Regions from separate parts of the Gordonia sp. DT30 genome, predicted to be linked through region 2. Evidence: predicted binding sites of a transcription regulator. Region 2 holds the regulator's gene; each other region holds the start of a gene.
What was found. Region 2 encodes LexA, which represses DNA repair genes until DNA is damaged. Its sites were predicted from a motif close to CGAACANNTGTTCG; they were not measured.
Positions count from the first base shown of each region.

Region 1: a site for LexA is predicted at 5,384-5,397, ahead of ACLQ3C_RS10750 (DUF222 domain-containing protein). Genes of this name have one in related genera too.
Region 3: a site for LexA is predicted at 3,554-3,567, ahead of ruvC (crossover junction endodeoxyribonuclease RuvC). Genes of this name have one in related genera too.

Region 1 is NZ_JBNCLY010000009.1:44,081-51,883, reverse strand. It holds gene ACLQ3C_RS10765 (alanine racemase) at 1-415, opposite strand, end outside; gene ACLQ3C_RS10760 (SDR family oxidoreductase) at 423-2,354, opposite strand; partial or broken gene ACLQ3C_RS10755 (IS30 family transposase) at 2,435-3,450, opposite strand; gene ACLQ3C_RS10750 (DUF222 domain-containing protein) at 3,541-5,379, opposite strand; gene def (peptide deformylase) at 5,678-6,253, shown strand; gene ACLQ3C_RS10740 (RES family NAD+ phosphorylase) at 6,288-6,908, opposite strand; gene ACLQ3C_RS10735 (hypothetical protein) at 6,905-7,435, opposite strand; gene ACLQ3C_RS10730 (error-prone DNA polymerase) at 7,593-7,803, shown strand, end outside.
Region 2 is NZ_JBNCLY010000002.1:299,567-307,369, reverse strand. It holds gene hrpA (ATP-dependent RNA helicase HrpA) at 1-2,690, shown strand, start outside; gene nrdR (transcriptional regulator NrdR) at 2,664-3,170, opposite strand; gene ACLQ3C_RS03385 (LysM peptidoglycan-binding domain-containing protein) at 3,211-3,813, opposite strand; gene lexA (transcriptional repressor LexA) at 4,181-4,831, shown strand; gene ACLQ3C_RS03375 (phosphoenolpyruvate--protein phosphotransferase) at 4,887-6,605, opposite strand; gene ACLQ3C_RS03370 (DeoR/GlpR family DNA-binding transcription regulator) at 6,807-7,577, shown strand; gene ACLQ3C_RS03365 (1-phosphofructokinase family hexose kinase) at 7,574-7,803, shown strand, end outside.
Region 3 is NZ_JBNCLY010000028.1:14,875-22,677, forward strand. It holds gene ACLQ3C_RS19455 (response regulator transcription factor) at 42-482, shown strand; gene ACLQ3C_RS19460 (acyl-CoA thioesterase) at 555-1,409, shown strand; gene pdxT (pyridoxal 5'-phosphate synthase glutaminase subunit PdxT) at 1,406-2,020, shown strand; gene ACLQ3C_RS19470 (YebC/PmpR family DNA-binding transcriptional regulator) at 2,127-2,879, shown strand; gene ACLQ3C_RS19475 (hypothetical protein) at 2,845-3,474, opposite strand; gene ruvC (crossover junction endodeoxyribonuclease RuvC) at 3,588-4,226, shown strand; gene ruvA (Holliday junction branch migration protein RuvA) at 4,223-4,825, shown strand; gene ruvB (Holliday junction branch migration DNA helicase RuvB) at 4,822-5,916, shown strand; gene yajC (preprotein translocase subunit YajC) at 6,195-6,656, shown strand; gene secD (protein translocase subunit SecD) at 6,870-7,803, shown strand, end outside.

The DNA of each region.
Region 1 (7,803 bases), on a different contig from region 2:
GGTGTCCGGAGTCCACCTCGATGATCGCCTCGACGATCACGCCCGGGCGCACCACCTCGGCGGCGAGGCGCCGCGCACCGGCCACCGAGTCGATTCCCACGCGCAGCGATACCGTCTGCGCGAGGGCGCGCATCCGGGCACCCTTGTGTTCGGTCACCCAGAGCGGATAGGCGATGAACAGGTCACGGCATCCGGTCCGTTCGGCAGCCGCTGCGAACACCTCTGCCTCGCCGATCGTCGCCACGGTCAGACCGGCTGCCCCGCTGTCGATCTGGCGGCGTGCGAGCTCGATGCACTTGTGCGTCTTGGCATGTGGACGCAGCGTGACACCGAGTTCGGCGCAGTGGCGCGCCATTGACGAGAGGTTGGCGTCGACTCGCGGCAGATCGATCGTCAGGTATGGGGTGTCGGTCACCGGGGTATCAGTCACCGGACTCTTTCTCGGCCGAATCGAGTGCCGCCGCCGATTCCCGGCCGAGGAGATATTCCTGATGCATGATGCGGGTGGTGATGCGCGGTGCGAACCGGTGTCCGAGATCGGCGAGGTCGCCCAGTGGCGTCGAAACCCGGTGTGGCTGATGAAGAATCGCGTCGAGGACCCGGGACGCGGCCTTGTCGACGTTCCAGACGCCCGCCGAGTTCTGGTAGTCCTCGGTGGGGGCGATCATCCGGGTGCGCACGAGGGGGAGGCGCACATTGGAGAACGTGACGTGATCGGAGAGGGTCTCGGCGGCGGCCGCATCGCTGAACGCCTCGAGAGCGGCCTTCGACGCGGCGTATGCGCCGAAGCGGGGACCACGTGCCTGCACCGCGATCGAGGTCACGTTGACCACGTGACCCGTGCCTCGTTCGACCATGTGCGGCAACAATGCCAACACCAGATTGACTGCACCGAAGTAGTTGACGGCCATCACGCGGTGGTAGTCGTGGGACCGGTCGACGGCGTTGATGGTGGCGCGGCGGATGGAGCGCCCGGCGTTGTTGACGAGGATGTCGACGTGATCGTGGTCGACGATGATGGTCTTGACCATCGCCCGCACCGACTCCTCGTCGCTGATGTCGCAGATGTACGGGAACACCTGGCCGAGCGGCACACCGGTCTTAGGTGTCGTGGCCGCCAATTCGCTTGCTGCGGTATCGAGTTCGTCGGCATGTCGCGCGACGATCAGGACGGTGGCACCACGCGCCACGCACATGCGGGCGGTGGCCTTGCCGATGCCCGACGAGCCGCCGGTGATCAGGACGACCTTGCCGACGAGGGGACCGCGCGGGTCGACCCGTCGATGCCGCGCCGGGTCGAGTTCGCGCTCCCAATACCGCCAGAGTCGCGGTGCGTAATCGTCGAATTCCGGTGGCCGGACACCGAATCCGGCCAAGTGCCCGATGGTGAGATCGGATCGGAAATCCACCGGCAGGTCCATGCCGTCGAGCAGTGCGGGTGGGATGCCGGCCTGCTGTGCGAGCAGGTCGCGCCCGATTCGCAGCGGCGCAGAACCCGCCAGGGACACGGCGCGCCCGACGAGTTGATGCGGGATGACGTTGATGCCCTTGGGTGCTGCCAGAGTGGGGGCGAGATCGTTGTACATCTCGGTGATGGAGAGTGAATGTCGCGCGCCCAGGTGGTGGACCTGACCGCTGACGCCGGGATCGGTACCGACCAGGGACACCAGGGCGTCGACGACGTAGTCGACCGGGATGAGATTGATCCGGCCGAGGTCGGGGAACGGAAGGCGCAGTGCCGCCGGCAGCTTGCCGAGAAGTCGCAGGTAGGGAAAGAAGTAGTAGGGCCCGTCGACCTTGTCCATCTCGCCGGTGCGTGAGTCGCCGACGACCACCGAGGGGCGATAGATGCGCCAGCGCAGCCCTTCTCGTTCGCGGATCACCTTCTCGGCCTCGAATTTTGTGCGGTGATACGGGGTCGGAAATCCCTGGTCGAGGTCGAAGTCGGATTCGGTGAACTCGCCCCGGTGATCGCCGGCCACCGCGATCGATGACACGTGGTGACACATCGCGTCATGCGCGACGGCGAAATCGGCGACCCGCGCGGTGCCCTCGACATTGGCGGCGTGCTGACTCGCGGCGTCGGCGGCCATGTCGTAGATCGCGGCGAGGTGGATGACGTGGTCGATCTCGAGGTCGGTGTCGGTGACCCCGAGCCCGTCGGAGGTGAGGTCGCCGATCACCGGGTGGACCCGGTCACCACCGGCCGTGTCGCGCAGAACCTCGGTGATCCGCGACAGCGAGCCCTCCCGGACGAGTGCGTGGATCTGTGCGTCCGCGTCGATTGCGAGTAGCTCTCTGATGACGCGGCGTCCGATGAAGCCGCTGCCACCGGTCACGAAATATGTGGTCACAGGGTTCTCCAAATTCCAGCTCGACGAAGACGCATCTCACACTGTCATCCACCGACTGCCGCAGGCAAGACCCGGCGGTGTCAACCCGTGCAAGCAACGTTGTCTCGTAGGAGGGCTTCGAACTTCTCGCGGGGGGTGTAGAAGTCGAGGGTTTGTCGTGGGCGTTCGTTGAGCTCGCGGGCGATGGCATCGAGGTAGGCCTGATTGCTGGTGATGTCGGTGCCTTTGGGTAGGTACTCGCGGATCAGGCCGTTGGTGTTCTCGTTGGTGGGACGCTCCCACGGCGAATGTGGGTGAGCGAAGTAGATCGGCAGGTCAGCGGCTACGGTGACCGAGGCATGTTCAGCCATCTCGGTGCCCTGATCCCAGGTCAATCCCTGCCGCATGAACGCCGGCAACGCGTGGAGATGGTCGATCAACGCATCGGCTACACCGACGGCCTTCTTCCCGTCGGGCAGCCCCAGGATCAGCGTGTAGCGGGTGCTGCGTTCGACCAGGGTGACCGCGGCGGACTTGTTGCGGGCACCCACAATGAGGTCCCCCTCCCACCAGCCGGGCACGCGTCGGTCGGTAGCTTCGGTCGGACGGTCATCGATGGAGATCATGCCCACGATCCGCGCGTTGCGCTCACCGACCTTCTTGCGAGGTTTGCGTTGAACCTGTCTGCTGCGCAACATGATTCCCTGTTTAGCGAGCTCCTTTCCGGGGTGCGCATAGATCCACCGGTAGATAGCTTCGTGTGAGACCGTGCGGCCCTGGGCATCGAGGGAACCGTCCATGAGTTCCACATTGTCTTCAGATGCCTCCAGCCGCAACCGCCCCGCGATCTGGCGTGGTGTACGAGAAGCCTTCAGATCCGCTCGCACCCGTGCGGCCAACACCGGATCGCATCGATCGCACGCGACTGCGGACGTGTCCTCGCGGCAGTGGCCCGCTTTTCTGCGGCCACCACCCGATACCCCGCCGCGGTAGAGTTACGGCGGACCTCTCGTGAGATCACCGACTTGCAGCGGCCGACATGCGCCGCGATCGCGGTCACCGACCAACCCGCCTTGATCCCGGTAGCGATCTCAGTCCGATCCTCCACCGTCAACATCCTGCGTCCCACCACAGCCCCTGTCCACCAACGCCTCTCGGCTACCGTTGCTTCGAGGGTATGACACCGCCCCCCTTGCTCCCGCCGCGGTCAGAACGGTGGCGGATTACGAAGGTATTCCCGGTCCCGAGCACGGATCTCCCCGGTACGGAGTCGCTCGTACAGGGTGTCGATGGTGGCACGGGCTCGATGGTCGGGTGGTTTGGGTGGCACTGTGCGCAGGCCGCCGAACAGATCGGTGCCACGAAACGCGTTGCCCACGAACCAATGCCCGGATGGTGACTGGAAAATGGCGCGGCCGAGGGTGTCCTGGTAGTCACGCCAGGCGTTGAAGGTCTTCGCCCGGTGGTGGAGTCGGCACAACGGTTTGATGTTGTGCACAGTGGTGGTTCCACCGTGGTCGGGATGGCGATGATCATAGGGAGTGGTGTGGTCGAGATCGGCCGACCATGCCGGGTTGTTGCAGCCGGGGAAACAACACGACAGCTCGCCGGTGCGGATGAAGGCCTGCAACTTCTTCCCGGGCCGGTATTTCAGCCCGGCCAGTCCTTCGGCGGCACGCTCGGGGCTCAGCCCCACCTTTCGGGTGAATTCCGCGGCCGCGATCTCACGGATGGTGTCGGCGTCGACGACCCCGAACTTGTCGATGTAGCCGGGTTCGTCATCGGTGCCGTCGAGAGTGGATTGGTTGGCGACGACGTGGATCACCGCCGATGGAGCCGGGACAGCGGGTGCCGGGTCGGTGGTCGGGGGAGCTGCGGGGGCCGGCGCGTGGTCGGCACACGTGCAGCGACATGGCTCGGACGTTTCATCCGTCCCGGTTGCTGCGCTGTCCGTGGCGGCGGGCAGATCGGACTCGGGCAGATCGGACTCGGGCAGATCGGACTCGGGTGGATCAGCGTCGGGCGCAACGGACTCGGGTACGTCGGCGTCGAGCATATCGGCATCAGCCGGATCGACCTCGGGTACGTCGGCTTCTGCCAGGTCGGCGCACCGAGCGGCGATGCAATCGTCACATCGGCACTCGAGGTGGTCGGCGCCATTGCCGAGCGCCACCAACGCGTCGGCTCGGCGCTGTCGGAGGGTGCGCGGGTCTGCCTTGTGTACGGCTGCGGCCATCGCGTCGAGTCGGGCGTTGACGGTCGCGCCGTCGGCCGTGGGCAGGTTCGCGGTCAGTTTCGCCTGCCCGGGCGCGAAGCGGTCGGGTCGGATGGTGACGCCGCGATCGTCCTGGGCGCGCTCGCGCCGGCGCTTCATCGCCTCTTTGTCGGTCTTCGCGACGATCGCGTCCACCATCGCGGTGAACCGTGACGTCGACATGTGATCGCGGCGGTAGATCGCCTCGGACAGCCGAAGGTCGATGTCGGGCAACGCATCGGAACTGCAGAGCTCGGTGCGGCGTACCGCAATCTCGAAGCGGCGCAGATCGATACGTCCGGCGGCGAGCATCGCCGCGGTATGTGGCAAGCGGTACCGCATGGCATGCCCGGTCATGATCAGGGCACGCGCCTGTGCCGGCGGGATCGATAACACGGCGCCGACCTCGACCACCGCACGCTCGAGTCCGTCGAGCCCGTACTCGGCCCGTGGATCTCCACCCGACGCGGCGATCTCGGCGTTCCTCGCGAAATCCTCCGGGGTGGACTGCTGCTCGCCGAGAGCCTCGGCAAGCTCACAGCCGTAGTCCTCCTCGTGTTCGTCGTGGATCAACGACGCCGCCTGTGCCATGCGGAACTGGCCGGCTGCGACCGTCGCTGCGGAATGCGCCATGATCTCCACCAGATCGGTTCGCAACAGCTTCTCATCGGAGCGCAACTGTGCGGTCACCGTCTGCGGCACCTCGTCGGCATCGGTCTCCGACGCATACCACGACTCGACGACGTCGGAAGGGACGTCGGCCGAGGGTGCGGCGGGCATGCGCGAGGTCATGAAAGGAACATACATTCGGGGTCTGACAAAATGCGTCGGCGCAGGTCACTGCGGTTGGGCGACTGTGCCATCACGTTCGCGACGATCTCGATTCGATCATCGATGAGGTGAACACCAATGCCAAAAGGCCGGCAGCCGGTGTCGCCACGACGCCCACCGCGAACCATCGACTGCCGAGTGGGTTCACCCGGACTCCCGGGCGTCTGCCATATCATGCGGACAGCATTGCGTCGGATGGGAAGTTGCGGCACGCTCGACCTCGGGGTACAGAAGCACGTGGCATTGGAGGCCGATGATCATGCCCATTGCCGAACTGCTGCGACTCGGGATCGTTCGTCCGATCGTCGGCTGGGGTGATCCGGTGTTGCACCGTACTGCCCGCCCGGTCACCGACTTCGGACCCGAGTTGCAGACCTTGCTCGCCGACATGTTCGCCACCAACACCGCCGCATCCGGTGCGGGTTTGGCGGCGGCCCAGATCGGAGTGGATCTCGCCGTCTTCATCTACGACTGCGGTGACGACACCGGCGCGCGGCGCACCGGTGTCGTGTGCAATCCGCAGCTCGAACTTCCCGAGGGACGTGACCGGCGGCTCGTCGACTACGACGAGGGCTGCCTGTCGTTTGCGGGCGCGTACGCGACGTTGTCGCGTCCGTCGGTCGCCACCTGCCGGGGACAGGACCAGTACGGGGAGCCGCTGACCGTCACCGCCGGTGGCCTTCTCGGCCGATGCCTGCAGCACGAGACCGATCACATCAACGGGATGGTGTTCGGCGACCGGCTCACCGCCCGGGGCCGCAAGAGTCTGCGCCGGATGCGTGACGAGGTGGCCGAGCGTTACCCCGATGACTGGCCGGTGTCACCGAAGGTCTGAACTACGTTGTCCAGCAATAGAAAATTGGTCCGGGTCAGGTGGGTGGCGGGACGATCGTGACTCGACGCGGCGGCGGCAGGATGGTGATGCCCGCAGCGCGGGCAGCGGTCAAGAAAGGTATCGGGGTGGTGTCGGCGGGCCAGCTTTTCGGCCCGGCGTCGTCGAACACCGCCAGCGCGTTCGCCTGGGCGACGGTGGTGAATCGGGATTGGTAGAGCAGGCCATCGCTGACAGCGTGGAACGCTTCGGCCCACGCCCGGGTGACGGTGTACGGGGTGATGGTGTGAATCTCACGGGTGATACCGAAGTCAGCAGCGTGCCGGTCACAAAGGTCGGCCAGGAGACACGCGGTCGGCAGACGTAGTCGGGAAACCGAGCGTTGCGCGGCGAAGTCGACGTCTGCGCCGCCGAGTGTGTGCAGTGTCGAGCCGAGGGTTTCGCGAACGGCGGTCTCGGTGTCTGTGGCGAGGTAGCAGGTTCCGCGGGGCGGGTCCAGATCGAACCGGCCTGCACCGCCGGCCGAGAAATACCAGGCGCCCAGCGCGGTGCGATGCGCCCGGTACAAGCCGACGCCAGCGGCAAAGCTCGTAGTGGGGAAGGTCGACAGGTCATGGCCATCTGGGCCCCGGAGCGCAACAGCGTCGCGGCCGGTCATACTGCCCAGCGTGCCGCGTCGGCGCGTGCGGCGTCGACAACTGCAGCGAGGCGTTCCGTGCTGTCGGTGGCGAGGTGGTGGATCACGGTGTCGCCGTCGAGATCCGGGTTGGGGGCGCACATCCACAGGGCCGCGGTCCACGCGTTGGCGTGTTCTCGCAGGATTTGCCACACCTGCACCATTCGGCGGTCGACCGCTCCTTGTTCGGTGAACTGCCACGTCGGGTACACCCATGTACCGGATTCGAGCTGGCAGGCGATGAGTGTTCGGTGCTTGACGCGTTTGGCGATCGCTTGCTTGCTCACGCCGAGCCAGCCGGTGAGTCCGGCGGTGTCGTAGAACGGGCCAACGAGCTGATCGTGTACGCCGAGTGCCGGCAGTGCTGCGACCATCGCCGACGCGAGCCGGTTGGTGTCGGCGTACAGGGACGCATCGACCCCGGCTTCTTCCGCCGCGGAGAAGCGCTCGTCCAGCAGATGACTCAACTCGTCGAGCAATTCCTGCTTGCGATCCATGAGATCAGACACAACACACTCCTTGGTCAACCCAGACAACCCGTACTCCGAGTCTGACACTCGGCAGTCCTGCGGTCAACCGAGACAACCCTCGCAGCGAGGCATCGTCGGATCGCGATTCACCGCCCACCACTCGCCCGGTATCGAACGTGCGTTCTATACTTGGTCAGTGGGCTGGAATCAGGGACCACCGACCTGGTCGGAGATGGAGCGGGTGCTGTCGGGCCGCTCGCGCAAGGACGGGCGGCCCGGCGAGTTCTTCGGTCCCGGGGACGGCGGCGACTCGCCGGCGTGGTCGCGCAAACGGGGCCCGTACGTGGCACCCGACATCGAGCCGGAACCGTCTCACGTGCCCTACGCCGAACTGCACGCCCACAGCT
Region 2 (7,803 bases):
GGTGTGGCCGGGTGGCACCCGGTATCTGCATCCGCCTCTATTCCGAGGCCGATTTCGACGCGCGTCCGGCGTTCACCGATCCGGAGATCCTGCGCACCAATCTGGCGTCGGTCATTCTTCAGATGACGTCGTTGCGGCTCGGTGACGTCGCCGAGTTCCCGTTTGTGCAGCCACCCGATGCGCGAGCCATCCGCGACGGGATGGCGGTGCTGAACGAACTCGGAGCCATCGCCACCGACCCGAAGGCGGGTGGCGCACCGCGCCTGACGGCGGTTGGCACGACGATGGCCCGGATCCCCGTGGATCCACGGATCGCCCGGATGCTGGTCGCCGCACGCGACGAGGGTTGCCTCGATCATGTGTTGGTCATCGCGGCCGCACTGTCGATCCCCGATGTCCGGGAGCGGCCCGCCGAGCACCGTGAGGCCGCCGACGCCGCGCACCGCCGGTTCACGGTCCCCGGGTCAGATTTCCTCGCCTACCCGAAACTCTGGACATATCTCAAGGACCGACGAAAAGAGCTGTCGGGCAACCAATTCCGCCGGTCCTGCGAACGGGAGTACCTGCACTATCTACGGATCCGCGAATGGCAGGACCTGCATCGGCAGCTGACCGGCATCGTGCGTGACCTCGGCTGGGAGGTGCCGCAGACCGAATCGGATGCCGACGCCATCCACCGCGCGATCCTGGCCGGGCTGCTGGGCAACATCGCCGCCCGCAATGCCGCAGGCCGCGAATACACCGGCGCCCGCAACACGACGCTGATGATCTTCCCTGGATCGTCGGTGACGAAGAAGCCGCCGTCATTTCTGATGGCAGCCGAGATCATCGAGACCTCAAGGCTTTTCGCCCACACCGTCGCGGGGATCGATCCGGTGTGGGTGGAGCGACTGGCCGGAGATCTTGTCAAGCGCACCTACAGCGAACCGCACTGGTCCTCACGGCAGGGTGCGGCGATGGCCTATGAGCGGGTCACCCTCTATGGCGTCACCCTCGTCGCTCGGCGGCGGGTGAACTACGGTTCGATCGATCCGGAACTCTCGCGCGAACTGTTCATCCGGCACGCCCTCGTCGAGGGCGATTGGCGCACCGATCATGTGTTCTTCGAGCGCAATCGGCAGCTGTTGCACGATGCTGCCGACGTCGAGCACCGGGTTCGTCGACGAGATCTCGTGATCTCCGAGGAACAGCTCTTCGAGTTCTACGATGGGCGTGTTCCGGCCGAGGTCACCTCTACCCGCCATTTCGACTCGTGGTGGCGCTCGGCGCGGGGGCGCGAGCCGCACCTACTCGATCTCACCCCGGCCGATGTCGCGGCCGATGTCGCCGTCGCCGACACCGACTATCCGGGTGTGTGGCGCCAGGGTGACACCCGCCTGGAGCTGCGCTACCGATTCGAACCCGGCACCGCCGACGACGGCGTCACCATCGTGATCCCGCAGGCACTGCTCCCCCACGTGCGCAACGCCGGATTCGACTGGCTGGTGCCGGGTATGCGTTCGGAGTTGGCGGCCGAGTTGATCAAGACGCTGCCGAAGTCGCTGCGCAAGACGATGGCACCGGCACAGCGCTTCGCCGATCTCGCCCTGTCTCGCCTGACTCCCCGAGCCGAGCCGCTGACGCACGGCCTGGCGCGCGAGTTGTCGACCATCACCCGCCACACCGTCACGCCGGCCGATTTCGATCTCGACCGCCTGCCCGGGCACTTGCGCATGCATTTCGCCGTCACCGACGATTCGGGTGAGATCATCACCCGCACCACGACTTTCGCCGAGCTGACCACACCGAGATCGGCGTCGGTGCCCCCGCCGTCCGAGCAGGTGTACACCACCTGGACCGCCGACGGCATCGGCACTCTTGAACTCGCCGAGACCGTCGACGTCGCCGGTCAGCGGGTCACCCGTCACCCGACGTTGCGAGTGGTCCGGGCGCAGGCACATCCGGCGGGCGTCGCGTCGGCCACCGCCCCGACCGCGGCCCTGGCCGACGCGCTGCGCCGCGATGCGGTGATCGTCTTGTTGGAGAACGCAATCGGGACACTCTCACCCAAGGCCGCCGGAGCCCTGGAGCCGGCCCGGCGGATTGCCCTGAGTCAGAGCCCCTACCGGGAGCCCGCCGGGCTCTTCACCGATTGCACCCGGCGTGCGGTTCGCGATCTGCTCGACGTCGAGGCGGCGAACACCGTGCGCACCCCTGCCGCGTTCTCGGCACTCGTCGACGACCTGCGACCGCGCGTCGTCGTGGCGGCCCCCGAGTACCTGTCGCTCGCCGTCGAGGCGCTCCGTGAGGTCGTGACCCTGCGGGGCGTGATCGACGAGCACTCCGGTCAACTCGCTGCCGATGATGTCGCCGAACAACTCGATGACCTGGTGTTCGACGGCTTCGTGGTGGCGACGCCGCGCACGCATCTCGCCGATCTTCCCCGATATCTGCGGGGGGCGCGGGAACGGCTGGAGCAGCTCCCGGGGTCGGCCGTGCGTGATCGCGACGGGATGGCTGTACTCGACCGCGTGGTCGAGCGGTGGAATCAGCGCCTCGCCGAAGTGGGTGATGCGCGTCGCGATGCCGTCAACGAGCAGGCGCATTGGATGGTCGAGGAATTGCGCGTGAGTTTGTTCGCCCAGCGCCTCGGAACCCGATATCCGATCTCGGAGAAGAGGGCGCTACGAGCCCTGGACCGGCTCGGCTGAGACGACCCCGCCGGCGGATTCGGAGCGGCCATGGGTGAGGTTGCCCTGCAGGTCGTCGATCTCGCGCTGGAAGTCCTCGAGCGAATCGAAGGAACGATAAACCGACGCGAAGCGCAGATATGCCACTTCGTCGAGGTCGCGCAGCGGTTGCAGGATCGCCAGCCCGACCTCGTTGCTGGGAATCTCGGCAGCTCCGGAGGCCCGCACCGTCTCCTCGACCTGCTGGGCGAGCTGGGCGAGATCGTCTTCGTCGACCTGCCGGCCCTGACACGCGCGGCGCACCCCGCGCATCACCTTCTCGCGACTGAACGGCTCGGTCACGCCGTTGCGCTTGACCACCGCGAGCACGGCGGTCTCCACAGTCGAGAAACGGCGGCCGCAGGCACTGCATGAGCGGCGCCGGCGGATGGCCTGTCCTTCATCGGCGACACGGGAGTCGATGACCTTGGTGTCGTCATTCCTGCAGAACGGGCAGCGCATGCACCTAGGATACCGCCCGCCACCGCACCGACTTCTCGCGTCACCGGTAGGCCGGCGCGAGCAGCGACTGCCCTGCCTGCACGGCACTGCCGGACATGTCGTTGAGTTCGACGATCTTCTCGATCACCGACTGCCGGGGCATGTCGGGCGCCACCCGCGCCGCGATGGCGTTCAGCGATTCCCCGGCGCGCACATGGACCACCTGGGTGGCGATCGGCGCCGGCCGTGCCGACCCCCGCTGGGCCGATTCCTGATAGTCCGAACCGGCGACGGCGACCAGCCACACCAGTAGCGCCAGTGCCACGCCGGTCAGCACGGCCACCAGTGCGCCGGTCCGGCGAGACCTGTGGCCACCCGGATCACCCGTTCCGGCCAGGTGATGTGATCCGGCCGGTGACGTGCACCAGGTGCCGTCGGCGCCCGGTATCCGCCGGGAGACCGGGCGGATCGGCCGCCGGTCGGCGGGACGACTCACGGCCGAGGAACGCCGGGGGGCGCGGCGAGGATCGAGCGGCCGCTGTTCGCGGGGACGGGCGCGCGGAACCGGGTTGGTCGCGCCGGCGCGGGTCTGGCCGGTGAAGGTCTGGTCGGTACGGGTCCGGCCGACGCGGGTCTGGTCGGTCGACAAAAGGGTGCTATGCATGGTCTCTTCCTGTCTCGATCACACATTCGATGAACGGATGTTCGAGTTGTACCACCCCCCTCCGACAATTTCTCCACAACACGTCGAACAGACGTTTGAGGATGTCCGAAACCTCGGCTATTCTGACCGGTGATCAGCTCGACCACAGGCCCGCGACAGGTGTGCACGTCACCTACCGGCCCACGGCCGGGGTGGCACGCACCCGATCGAAAGGACTCGAATCCCGATGAGTGAGAAGAAGGACCGTTCGTCGCGGCCGGCCGAGGCGGCCGATCCGGAGTCGGCCACCACAGAGTCGAGCACCGATGACGCCGCGACGGCGGCGACACCGCAGGTTGATGACGCGGCGGCCGCCCCGCGGCGGCCCATCGTGCCGAGGGGTTTCGAGGCACCGCTCACGCCACGTCAGCAGGGAGTGCTCGACGTCATCCGCAAATCGGTTCGCGAGCGGGGATATCCGCCGAGCATCCGCGAGATCGGTGATGCCGTCGGGCTCGCCTCGACCTCGTCGGTCGCGCATCAATTGCGCACGCTGGAACGCAAGGGACTGCTCAAGCGCGACGCCAACCGGCCGCGCGCGGTCAACGTGCGCGACGCCGACCCGACGCCCACCGATGACAATCCGAACTCGGAGAACCTGCCCACCCCGACCTTCGTCCCGGTGCTCGGCCGCATCGCGGCGGGCGGCCCGATCCTGGCCGAGGAGGCCGTCGAAGACGTCTTCCCCCTGCCTCGCGAACTCGTCGGTGAAGGTTCCCTCTTCATGCTGCGGGTGGTCGGCGAGTCGATGGTCGACGCCGCGATCTGCGACGGCGACTGGGTGGTCGTGCGCCAGCAGAACGTGGCCGACAACGGTGACATCGTCGCCGCCATGATCGAAGGCGAGGCAACGGTCAAGACGTTCAAGCGCAAGGACGGCCACGTCTGGCTGATGCCGCACAACGAGTTGTTCGAGCCGATCCCCGGTGACGAGGCCGCCATCCTCGGCAAGGTCGTCACCGTCATGCGCCGGATCTGAGCGCAGGCGCTGATCAGCTGCGCGGTGTGTCAACCACGTTTCTCACACCGCGCAGTTAACAACGCAACGCCTCGCGGGCCGCGGCGCGAGCCGCACCCGGTGCAGCGGTGGCCACCGCCGCCGTGGCCGCGGCGCGGCATCGATCGAGGTCGACCTCGGCGAGTTTCGCGCCCACCGCGGCCGCGGCGGCGGGTGCACTCGACAACGATGTGACCCCGAGTCCGACGAGGACACAGGCGAGCAGCGGATCGGCCGCCGCCTCACCGCACACGCCCACCGGGGTGCCGGTGCGCGAACCCGCCTCGGCGACCATCGCGATGAGAGCGAGGACCGACGGCTGCCACGGATCGGTCAACTCGGCGAGCTCGGCCGACATCCGGTCGGCAGCCATCGTGTATTGCGTCAGGTCGTTGGTGCCGATCGAGACGAAGTCCACCTCGGCCACAATCGCCGGCGCAAGTATCGCTGCCGACGGGATCTCGATCATCACTCCGGCCACCAGACCCCGTCGGCGTACTTGCGCGGCGAATTCGGCCGCCTCGGCGGCCGAGGCGATCATCGGCGCCATCACCCATGGCGTGCTGCCGGTTTCCTCGGCGGCGCGCGCGATCGCATCGAGTTGTCCGGCCCGGATCTCGGGGTGTGTCGCCGCGATGCGGTTGCCGCGCACACCGAGTGCGGGATTCGCCTCGGTCCCGTGGTCGACGAATTTCAGCGGCTTGTCCGACCCCGCATCCAGGGTGCGGATCACCATCTTCTTGCCTCCGAAGGCCTCGATGACCTCCCGGTAGAGTGCCGCCTGTTCGTCGAGGGACGGTTCGTCCGGGCGATCGAGGAAGGCCAGTTCGGTACGGAACAACCCGACTCCTTCTACCGGGGACGCGGTGGCCGCACGGGCCGAGACGCCATCGGCGACATTCGCCAAGATCGCGACCTCGTGGCCGTCGGCGGTGTGACCAGGCCCGGTCCAGCCCGCAATCGCCTCCACCTCCCGGCGGCTCTGCTCCACATCGGCTCGCGCTCGGTCCGGATCCGGTTCCACCACAATCGTTCCCGCGGCCCCGTCGACCAGCACCGCGGTACCCGCGGAGACGACGTCGAGTTCGGCAACAGCCACCACACACGGAATCCCGAGTTGCCGGGCGATGATCGCGGTGTGACTGGTCGGTCCGCCCAGTCGGGTCGCCAGCGCGGTGATCAACTCCGGGTCCAGGCCGGCGGTGTCGGCGGGCGCGAGGTCGTCGGCGAAGAGGACCGACGGTTCGTCGGGCACCGGGACCCCCGGTTCGGGCTGCCCGAGCACCTCGGCGACGACGCGGTCACGCACATCGTTGAGGTCGGTGACGCGTTCGGCCATCAGTCCGCCGAGTTTGGTGAACATCGCCGCGAACTGCTCGGTTGCGGCGACGGCGGCGGCGGGCGCGGGCGTGCCCGTGCCGATCAGCTTCGACACCGCACCGATCCAGCCGCGGTCCTCGGCGAGTCCGGCCGTGGCGATCAGGACCTCGGCGGCGGCCCCGGACGCGTGTGAGGCACGCTCGCGCAAACGGGCCGCCACCACCCCGGCGGCGGCGACGAAGCGGGAGAGTTCGGCATCGCGCTCCGCCTCCGAAACCGGTGGCGGCGCCACCTCGGTGGCCTCGACGGTCATCCGTCGGCCCGGCCGCACCACCGGACCGTAGGCCTTGCCGCCGACGACCGGCGTCCCGCCCAGTTCACGCCCGCCAAGTTCTCGCCCGGCGTGCGGGTTGTCTTCCCGTATCTGCTGGTTCACGACTTTGGCCCTTCTCGTCGTCTAGCTCTGGTCGTCGACCGCGGCCGGGCTGTGAATCAGGCGTCCGCGAAGCCGTCCTGTGATCGAAGTTACAAGAATTCCTTGACTTGTCAACACACTCAAGCGTAAACACAGATATATCAACATCGATAGCCACAGAAACCAACATGCGGTGTCGGTGGACAGACCGATCGGAGAGACGTGTACGCGGAAGAACGACAGCAGGCGATCGCCGAGCTGGTCCGCTCGAATGGGCGCGCATCGGTGAACGCACTCGCCGACCGGTTCGAGGTCACCAGCGAAACGGTGCGCCGGGACCTGGCGGGTCTCGAGCGCGCCGGCCACCTCCAGCGCGTCCACGGTGGCGCGGTTCGACCGGGGCTCATCGCGATCGTGGATGAACAAGGCATCGATGAACGCGAGGCCACACACATCGATCAGAAGGCGGCCATCGGGCGGGCGGCGATCCGATTCCTTCCCGGCGACGGCGGATCGGTGGCCCTCGACGCCGGTACGACCACCTATCAGGCCGCCCTCAACCTGCCCGCCGATCGCCGACTGAGCGTGGTGACGAGCAGCCTGCCGCTGGCGACATTGCTGTGCGGACACGCAGCGGTCACCTTGCACCTGGCCGGCGGCCGCGTGCGACGGCTCACCCAGGCGGCGGTCGGCGCCGAAACCGTTGCCCGCCTGGAGCAGTTCCGCGTATCGGTCGCCTTCATCGGCACCAACGGCATCAGCGAGGGCGCGGGATTGTCGACTCCCGATCCGGATGAGGCCGCGGTCAAGTCGGCCCTGGTGCATTCGGCCCAGCGGGTGGTCGTACTCGCCGACTCGTCGAAGATGAACCGGGAGGATTTCGCCGGCTTCGCCGCCCTCGACGACGTCGACGTCCTCATCACCGATGCCGGTATCGACCCCGCCTTCTCGGCGGTCCTGTCCGCGCGCGGTATCGAGGTCGTGATCGCATGATCCTCACCCTCACCGCGAATCCCTCGTTGGACCGCACCCTCGAGATCGCCGGGCCGCTCGAACGCGGCGAGGTACAGCGGACCACCGGGGTTCGCGCCGAGCCGGGCGGCAAGGGCGTGAACGTGTCCCGGGTGGTTGCCGAGGCCGGGTTGCCGACCATCGCGGTCCTGCCCGCACGGGCCGGGGATCCGCTGCTCGCGGCACTCGACCGGGCCGGTCTGCACCA
Region 3 (7,803 bases), on a different contig from region 2:
GGCGCAGCCCCAACGCACGAAGCGAATCCCAGGAGGACACCATGACCGCAGTCGTTTCCCACATCCCCGGAAACCAGTTGGCCCAGGCCGCCCGTCGTCGTGCGGAGGCCGATCGGCGCCGTACCGAGGCGCTCATGCGGCTGGCCGCCCGGCGGATGCCGCTGCCCGGGCAGCAGCCGGTTCCGGCGAACCCGCACATGCGTCTGGTGCCCGAGGCGGCGGTCGAGGTCGCCGAGCCCGCGGCCCCGCAGCTGCCGCGGCCGGCCCTGACCAACCGCGAGGTCGAGGTCTTGCGGACCTGGTTGATGGTCGACTCGAAACCCGCTGTCGCGCAAGAGTTGTTCATCTCGCTGGGCACCGTCAACACCCACCTCACCCGGATTCGGGCGAAGTACGCCGAGATCGGGCGCACCGCACCGACCAAGGCGGCGCTGGTCGCACGCGCCGTGCAGGACGGACTGGTCCGGCTCGACGAGCTGTGACAGGGCCGGGATATCGGGTCGCCGCACTCGACCCCGTGGGCATCGGAGCCGCCGGTACGGGATACTGGTTCGGTGGCAGAGATCGAGGACATCCTCCGGGTTGAGCGCATCGAGACCGACATCTATCGCGGTGGCGCGTTCGCGAGCCATCTGCAGCGGACCTTCGGTGGACAGGTGGCCGGCCAGGCGCTGGTGTCGGCAACCCATACCGTCTCCGACGAATTCGCGGTCCATTCATTGCACGGTTACTTCCTGCGGCCGGGTAACCCCGACATCCCGGCGGTCTTCCTGATCGACCGCATCCGCGACGGCCGGTCGTTCGCGACCCGTCGGGTGACCGGAATCCAGAACGGCGAGGCCATCTTCACGATGTCGGCGTCGTTCCACGTGACCACCGACCACGGCATCGAACACCAGGACCCGATGCCCCCTGCCCCGGCGCCCGAGGAATTGCCTGACCGGCTCGCCGGGATCCACGAGGACGAGAAGGCGGTCTTCAAGGAATGGGACAACTTCGACATCCGGATCGTGCCGGCCGAGAAGCTCGTCACCTCACCGTTTTTCGTGGCGCAGCAGCGTGTGTGGTTCCGGTACCGCAAGCCGTTGCCCGACGACCAGACCATCCATGTGTGCACCCTCGCCTACATGAGTGACATGACTCTGCTCGGTTCGTCGAAGGTTCCGCACCCCGGCGTCGAGCCGCAGGCCGCATCGCTCGACCACGCCATGTGGTTCATGCGGTCCTTCCGCGCCGACGACTGGCTGCTCTACGACCAGACCTCGCCGTCGGCGGGCGGCGGTCGTGCATTGACCCAGGGCCGCATCTTCGACCGCGCCGGCCGGCTGGTCGCCGCGGTCACCCAGGAAGGGCTGAGCCGCACCGGCCGTCAGATGCCCGCCGACCAGCATGCACGGCAGCAGCGGTGAGCGTGGGGCCGAGTCGGCCGCGGATCGGGGTGCTCGCGCTTCAGGGAGACGTTCGTGAGCACCTCGCCGCGCTGACGAGTGCGGGCGCCGACGCTCTCGCGGTGCGTCGCCCCGACGAACTCGCCACGGTGGACGGGCTGGTGATTCCGGGTGGCGAATCGACGACCATGAGTCACCTGCTCGGCGTCTTCGACCTGCTCGATCCGCTGCGCGCGCGGCTCGCCGACGGTATGCCCGCCTACGGTTCGTGTGCCGGGATGATCATGCTCGCTTCCGACATCCTCGATACCCGGCCGGATGCGCGTCACCTCGATGTCCTCGATATCACGGTGCGTCGCAACGCCTTCGGTCGCCAGGTCGAGTCCTTCGAGACCGATCTCGAGGTCGCCCACATCACCGCGGGGGTGCCGATGCGTGCGGTGTTCATCCGGGCGCCGTGGGTGGAGAAGGTCGGGGCCGACGTCGAGGTGCTGGCCCGGGTGCCCGGCGGACCTGCCGCCGGCCGGATCGTCGCGGTGCGGCAAGGTGACGTATTGGCCACCTCATTTCACCCCGAGGTGACCGGGGATCGGCGGGTACATGCGTATTTCGTCGACATGGTGCGCCGATAGGCGGTGGGTGCGCCGGTAGAATCATTTTTCGACGTGTTCGAAGCAGGTTTGCCCGGGGCCGCCATCGGCGGCGGTTCCCGGTGCACGGGAAGGATCGGAATAGCGTATGAGCGGCCACTCCAAATGGGCGACAACCAAGCACAAGAAGGCCGTCGTCGATGCCAAGCGGGGCAAGATGTTCGCCAAGTTGGTCAAGAACATCGAGGTCGCCGCGCGCACCGGTGGCGGCGACCCGGCCGGCAATCCGACCCTCTACGACGCGATCCAGAAGGCCAAGAAGTCGTCGGTACCCAACGACAACATCGAACGCGCGCGCAAGCGCGGCGGCGGTGAGGAGGCCGGTGGCGCCGACTGGCAGACCATCACCTACGAGGGTTACGGACCCAACGGGGTGGCCATCCTCATCGAGTGCCTCACCGACAACCGCAACCGCGCGGCCGGTGAGGTGCGCACCGCGATGACCCGCAACGGCGGCAACATGGCCGATCCCGGCTCGGTGTCGTACCTGTTCACCCGTAAGGGCGTGGTGACCCTGGAGAAGAACGATCAGAGCGAGGACGACGTCCTCATCGCGGTCCTTGATGCAGGCGCCGAGGAGGTCAACGACCTCGGTGACACCTATGAGGTGGTCAGCGAACCCACCGACCTCGTCGCGGTGCGCACCGCCCTGCAGGAGGCGGGTATCGATTACGAGTCGGCCGAAGCCGACTTCCGTGCCTCGGTCGAGGTGCCGGTCGACGCCGACGGCGCTCGCAAGGTGTTCAAGTTGATCGACGCGCTCGAGGATTCCGACGACGTGCAGAACGTGTACAGCAATGTCGACATCAGTGACGAGGTTCTCGCCGATCTCGACAGCTGACGGCCGGGCGGTCCGGGTGGTCGTATCGCACCTCGATGTCGGGGAGCGGGGCGTCGCGTTCGTGATCCAGTAGCGGATCGATGGTCCACTGTTCGTCCGGTGGCGTGCGCCGCGCCAGCGCGGCGCGACTCATCCGCAATGCGATCCCCAGATCGAGGCGCAGGTCGGCGCGGAGCACCATCGGACCGGCGATCACGATCACCTGATCCCCGGCGGCGATCTGCCGCTCATCGCGAAAAGACCGGTCGGACAAGCCATCCCAGAGACGTGGGAGCCACGACCCGTCGGCGTGCAGGCTGTCGATCACCTCGCGGCGCAGTGCGGGAAAGTCGTACCAGGAAGTGGCGAAGGCCTCTGCGTCGTGCGCGCCCCACTCCAGGCGCAGCGACGCCGGCCGGATGTAGTCGACGACGCGCACGACCTCGGCCGCTCGCCCGCGCACCCGCAACGACCCGGCGATCCGGTCGGCCAGCGACTCCGGATCGGCCACCGGCGCGCCCACGACGCCGACGACCAGGCGGCCCGGCAGTGCTGCACACGCGTCGGCGCACAGCAGCACGAGCGCCTCGGGGGCGATCGGGATATAGCGGGGCATCGGCTCCATTGTGCCGCACGCGATATCCGCAACTCGCCGTGTTGGTCCCACGGTCTGTCGGGGCCCCTCGCTACAATCTCGAACGAATGTTCGCCGCAGTGGAGGAGGGTCGTGTGCGGGTGATGGGTGTCGACCCTGGGCTGACGCGGTGCGGGATCGCGCTGGTCGAGTCGGGTAGCGGCCGGACGGTGACCGCGCTCGACGTCGACGTCGTGCGTACGCCCAGTGATATGGAATTGGCGCACCGCCTGCTCGCCATCTACACCGCCGCCTGCCACTGGCTCGACGTCCATCGGCCCGATGTGGTCGCCATCGAACGCGTCTTCGCCCAGAACCAGGTGTCGACGGCCATGGGGACCGCACAGGCCGCCGGGGTCATCGCGCTGGCGGCCGGACAACGGGATGTGCCGGTGCGCTTCCACACGCCGTCGGAGGTGAAGGCCGCCGTGACCGGTAGCGGCCGCGCCGACAAGGCGCAGGTCACCGCGATGGTCACCCGTATCCTCGGGATGCAGACCAAACCGCGGCCCGCCGACGCGGCCGACGCCCTCGCCCTGGCCATCTGTCACTGCTGGCGTGGCCCGACGATCGATCGGATGGCACAGGCACAACAACGCGCCGAGGAGATGGCGCGCGTTCACCGTGCCCGTATCGCGGCGGCCCGCACCTCGACCGGCGCCGCCGGGACCGAACAGGCCTCCGGGCAGGTTGCCAAGCCGGCTGCCACACGGACAAAGGGAGCAAACGCATGATCGCCTCGGTACGCGGCCCGGTGCTCGAGGTGGCGCTCGACCACGTGGTACTCGACTGCGCGGGCGTCGGATATCGGGTGCTCGCCACCCCCGACACGTTGTCGCGGCTGCGGCGCGGTGAGGAGGCCACGCTGCTCACCTCGATGATCGTCCGCGAGGATTCGATGACCCTCTACGGGTTCACCGAACCCGACGCCCGGGCGCTGTTCGCGTTGCTGCAGACCGTCACCGGGGTGGGGCCGCGGCTGGCGATGGCCACGCTGGCCGTCCTCGAACCGGTCTCGTTGCGCCGCGCGCTCGCCGACTCCGATGTCAAGGCGCTGACGAGCGTCCCGGGCATCGGGAAGCGGGTCGCCGAACGGCTCGTCGTGGAACTGCGCGACAAGGTCGACCGCCCGGTCGCCGACTCCGGGGGGACAGGGCCGGGCACCGGCACCCCGGCCGGGGTGGCCGGGCAGGTCACCGAGGCGTTGGTCGGCCTCGGATTCACCGCGGCGCCTGCCGAGAAGGCGGTGGCCAAGGTCCTCGCCGAGACGCCCGGCGCGGACGCGTCGACCGCCCTGCGCCGGTCGCTGGTGCTGCTGGGGAAGTCGGCATGAGCGGCGACGAACACGCCACGGACGAAGCAGAGCGGGAGGTCAGCGCGGCGCCGGTACGCGCCGACGGCGACTTCGACGCCGGACTGCGTCCGCGTTCGCTGGGCGAGTTCATCGGACAGCCGCGCGTATGCGAGCAACTCGAGCTGGTGCTGCACGGTGCGAAGAAGCGCGGCAGCACCCCGGACCACATTCTGATGTCGGGGCCACCCGGCCTGGGCAAGACCTCGCTGGCCATGATCATCGCCGGCGAGATGGGGGCGGCGATCCGCGTCACCTCGGGTCCGGCGCTCGAACGCGCCGGGGATCTCGCGGCGATGCTGTCCAACCTGGTCGAGGGCGACGTCCTGTTCATCGACGAGATCCATCGCATCGCCCGGCCTGCCGAGGAGATGCTCTACCTGGCGATGGAGGATTTCCGCGTCGACGTGGTGGTCGGCAAAGGTCCCGGTGCGACCTCGATTCCGCTCGACGTCGCACCGTTCACCCTGGTCGGTGCCACCACGCGGTCCGGGTCGCTGACCGGCCCGCTGCGCGACCGGTTCGGCTTCACCGCCCACATGGAGTTCTACGAAACCGACGAACTCGTCCAGGTGCTGCGGCGGTCGGCGGGAATTCTGGGCATCGACCTGCAGGCCGACGCGGCATCGGAGATCGCGAGCCGTTCGCGCGGCACCCCCCGCATCGCGAACCGGTTGTTGCGCCGGGTACGTGACTACGCGGAGGTCCGGAGCGACGGCCGGATCACCGTCGACATCTCGCGGGCCGCACTGGCCGTCTATGACGTCGACGAACTCGGCTTCGACCGGCTGGACCGGGCCGTGCTCGATGCCCTCATCCGGGCGTTCGGCGGCGGGCCCGTCGGGGTGTCGACGCTGGCGGTGGCCGTCGGGGAGGAGCCGGCGACCGTCGAAGAGGTGTGTGAGCCGTTTCTGGTGCGTGCCGGAATGGTCGCCCGCACCCCGCGTGGACGGGTCGCAACCGCGGCGGCCTGGCATCATCTCGGACTGACGCCCCCAGATGGTGCGCTCACCGCATCCTTCGGTGCGCGCCCCCGCGAGATGGGTGGACCGTCCCTGTTCGGTGACCTGTGAGGTCCCACCGGGGTCCGGCAGGCGGCGAATCCGGTGGTGCCCACCTGCGGTTGCCGCTCGGTTCGTGGCACACTGGAAAGAGTGCGTGCGTACGGCGTCGGCGCGACCGGCGTGATCACTCCCTGAAGTGGTCGCCTCCTGGAGTGAACATCCGAGGCGCCCGAACGTCCGCCGTGTGAACCATCGCCGTGAATCCTTCACCGGCGACTCCGCCGAGCGTGGCGTCCGCGCCGCTGGGCGGGTGACGATCTCGATATGACAAGGACGACGTCAACTCAATGCAATCTCTGTTCATCCCACTGCTGCTGATCTTGATGGTCGGCTTCATGTTCTTCTCCATGCGCAAGCAGAAGAGGCGCGCCGCCGAGACGCAGAACATGCAGAACTCGGTCCAGACCGGCACGCGCATCCAGCTCTCCAGCGGACTGTTCGGCACCGTCATCGACGCATCATCGTCTGATTACCTCGACGTCGAGATCGCCACCGGGCTGGTCACGCGCTGGAATCGGCTCGCCATCATGCGGGTGATCCCCACCGACGAGGCAGCCGCCACCTACCCCGGCTACACCCCGCCGTTCTCGGCAGATGAATTCTCGGCCGACGATCACTCGAGCGACACCTCGATCGAACCGGCCCACGGCGTCGGCGGCCCCGAGGAGATCACGCCGCAGGACATCGCCTCGGACCGCCCGAATCTGGACAAGCCGGGTACGGAGCAGCCGGGTAATTCCGAGAAGTAACACCGGCAATTCCGCACACCGTCGCCCGGGATATGGGGAATCCGGCTGCGCCCAGGCTTCCCGGGGGCGGGTCGGTGTTGTGGGGGCAGTAGAGTGGCGCGCGATCCTGCCTGCCGGCGTAACGGCCACGGGTAGGAATGTGCAGCGTGGCCCGTGTCGGCATGGGTGCCCTTCGGGTGCGCCGGCCGACGCTCATCAAAGGAGATCGAGTACGTGAGTTTTTCCCGCGGGGCCGAATCGAAGGGAGCCTCGACCGAGGGAACCGGGGCAGCCGGCCCGGATCCGAAGCGGCCCGGCCCGGGCTCGACGCGTTCACGGGGCTCCAAGTCCGGAGACGCCAAGTCCGGAGGTGCCAAGTCCGGGACGTCCAAATCCGGGACGTCCAAATCCGGCGGCGGACGCCGGGCATCGCGTCGCGCGCCGGCACGCGAGATTCCGCCGTGGCAACCGCTCACGGCGTTCGTCGTGCTGCTCGCACTCGTCTATCTCCTCGTCTTCCTCACCGGCGGTGGCTCTCCGCAGCCCAAGCTGGGTATCGACCTGCAGGGTGGGACCCGGGTGACCCTGACCGCCCGCACCGATGACGGCAAGGCGCCCAGCCGGGATCAGCTGAATCAGGCCAAGCAGATCATCGAACAGCGCGTCAACGGTCTCGGCGTCGGCGGTTCGGAGGTCGTCGTCAGCGGCAACAACCTGGTGATCACGGTCCCCGGCAAGGACGGATCGGAGGCGAAGTCGCTGGGCCAGACGGCCCGGCTGTATGTGCGGCCGGTGGTGACGTCCGCGCCGGCGACGCCGCAACCGCAGACGCCCCAGAACAAGAGCGACACCGACTCGCTGCCCGCCGATCAGGTGGCCGCGCAGATCGCCCAGGAGAAGAAGAACCGGCAGGCGCCGGAGGGTGCCGACACGAAGGCATTGCAGCAGTACATGGCCAAGATGAACTGCACGCCCGGCGCCAATGACCCGCTGCTGGGCAACGACAACCCCAACGAGAATCTGGTGGCCTGCTCCACCGACGGCAAGACGGTGTACCTGCTGGGCCCGCAGATCATCGACGGGCGCGACGTGAAGTCGGCGAGTGCGGGTACCGACCCGCAGACCAGCGAATGGACCGTCAGCCTCGACTACAAGGGCGCCGCCGCGG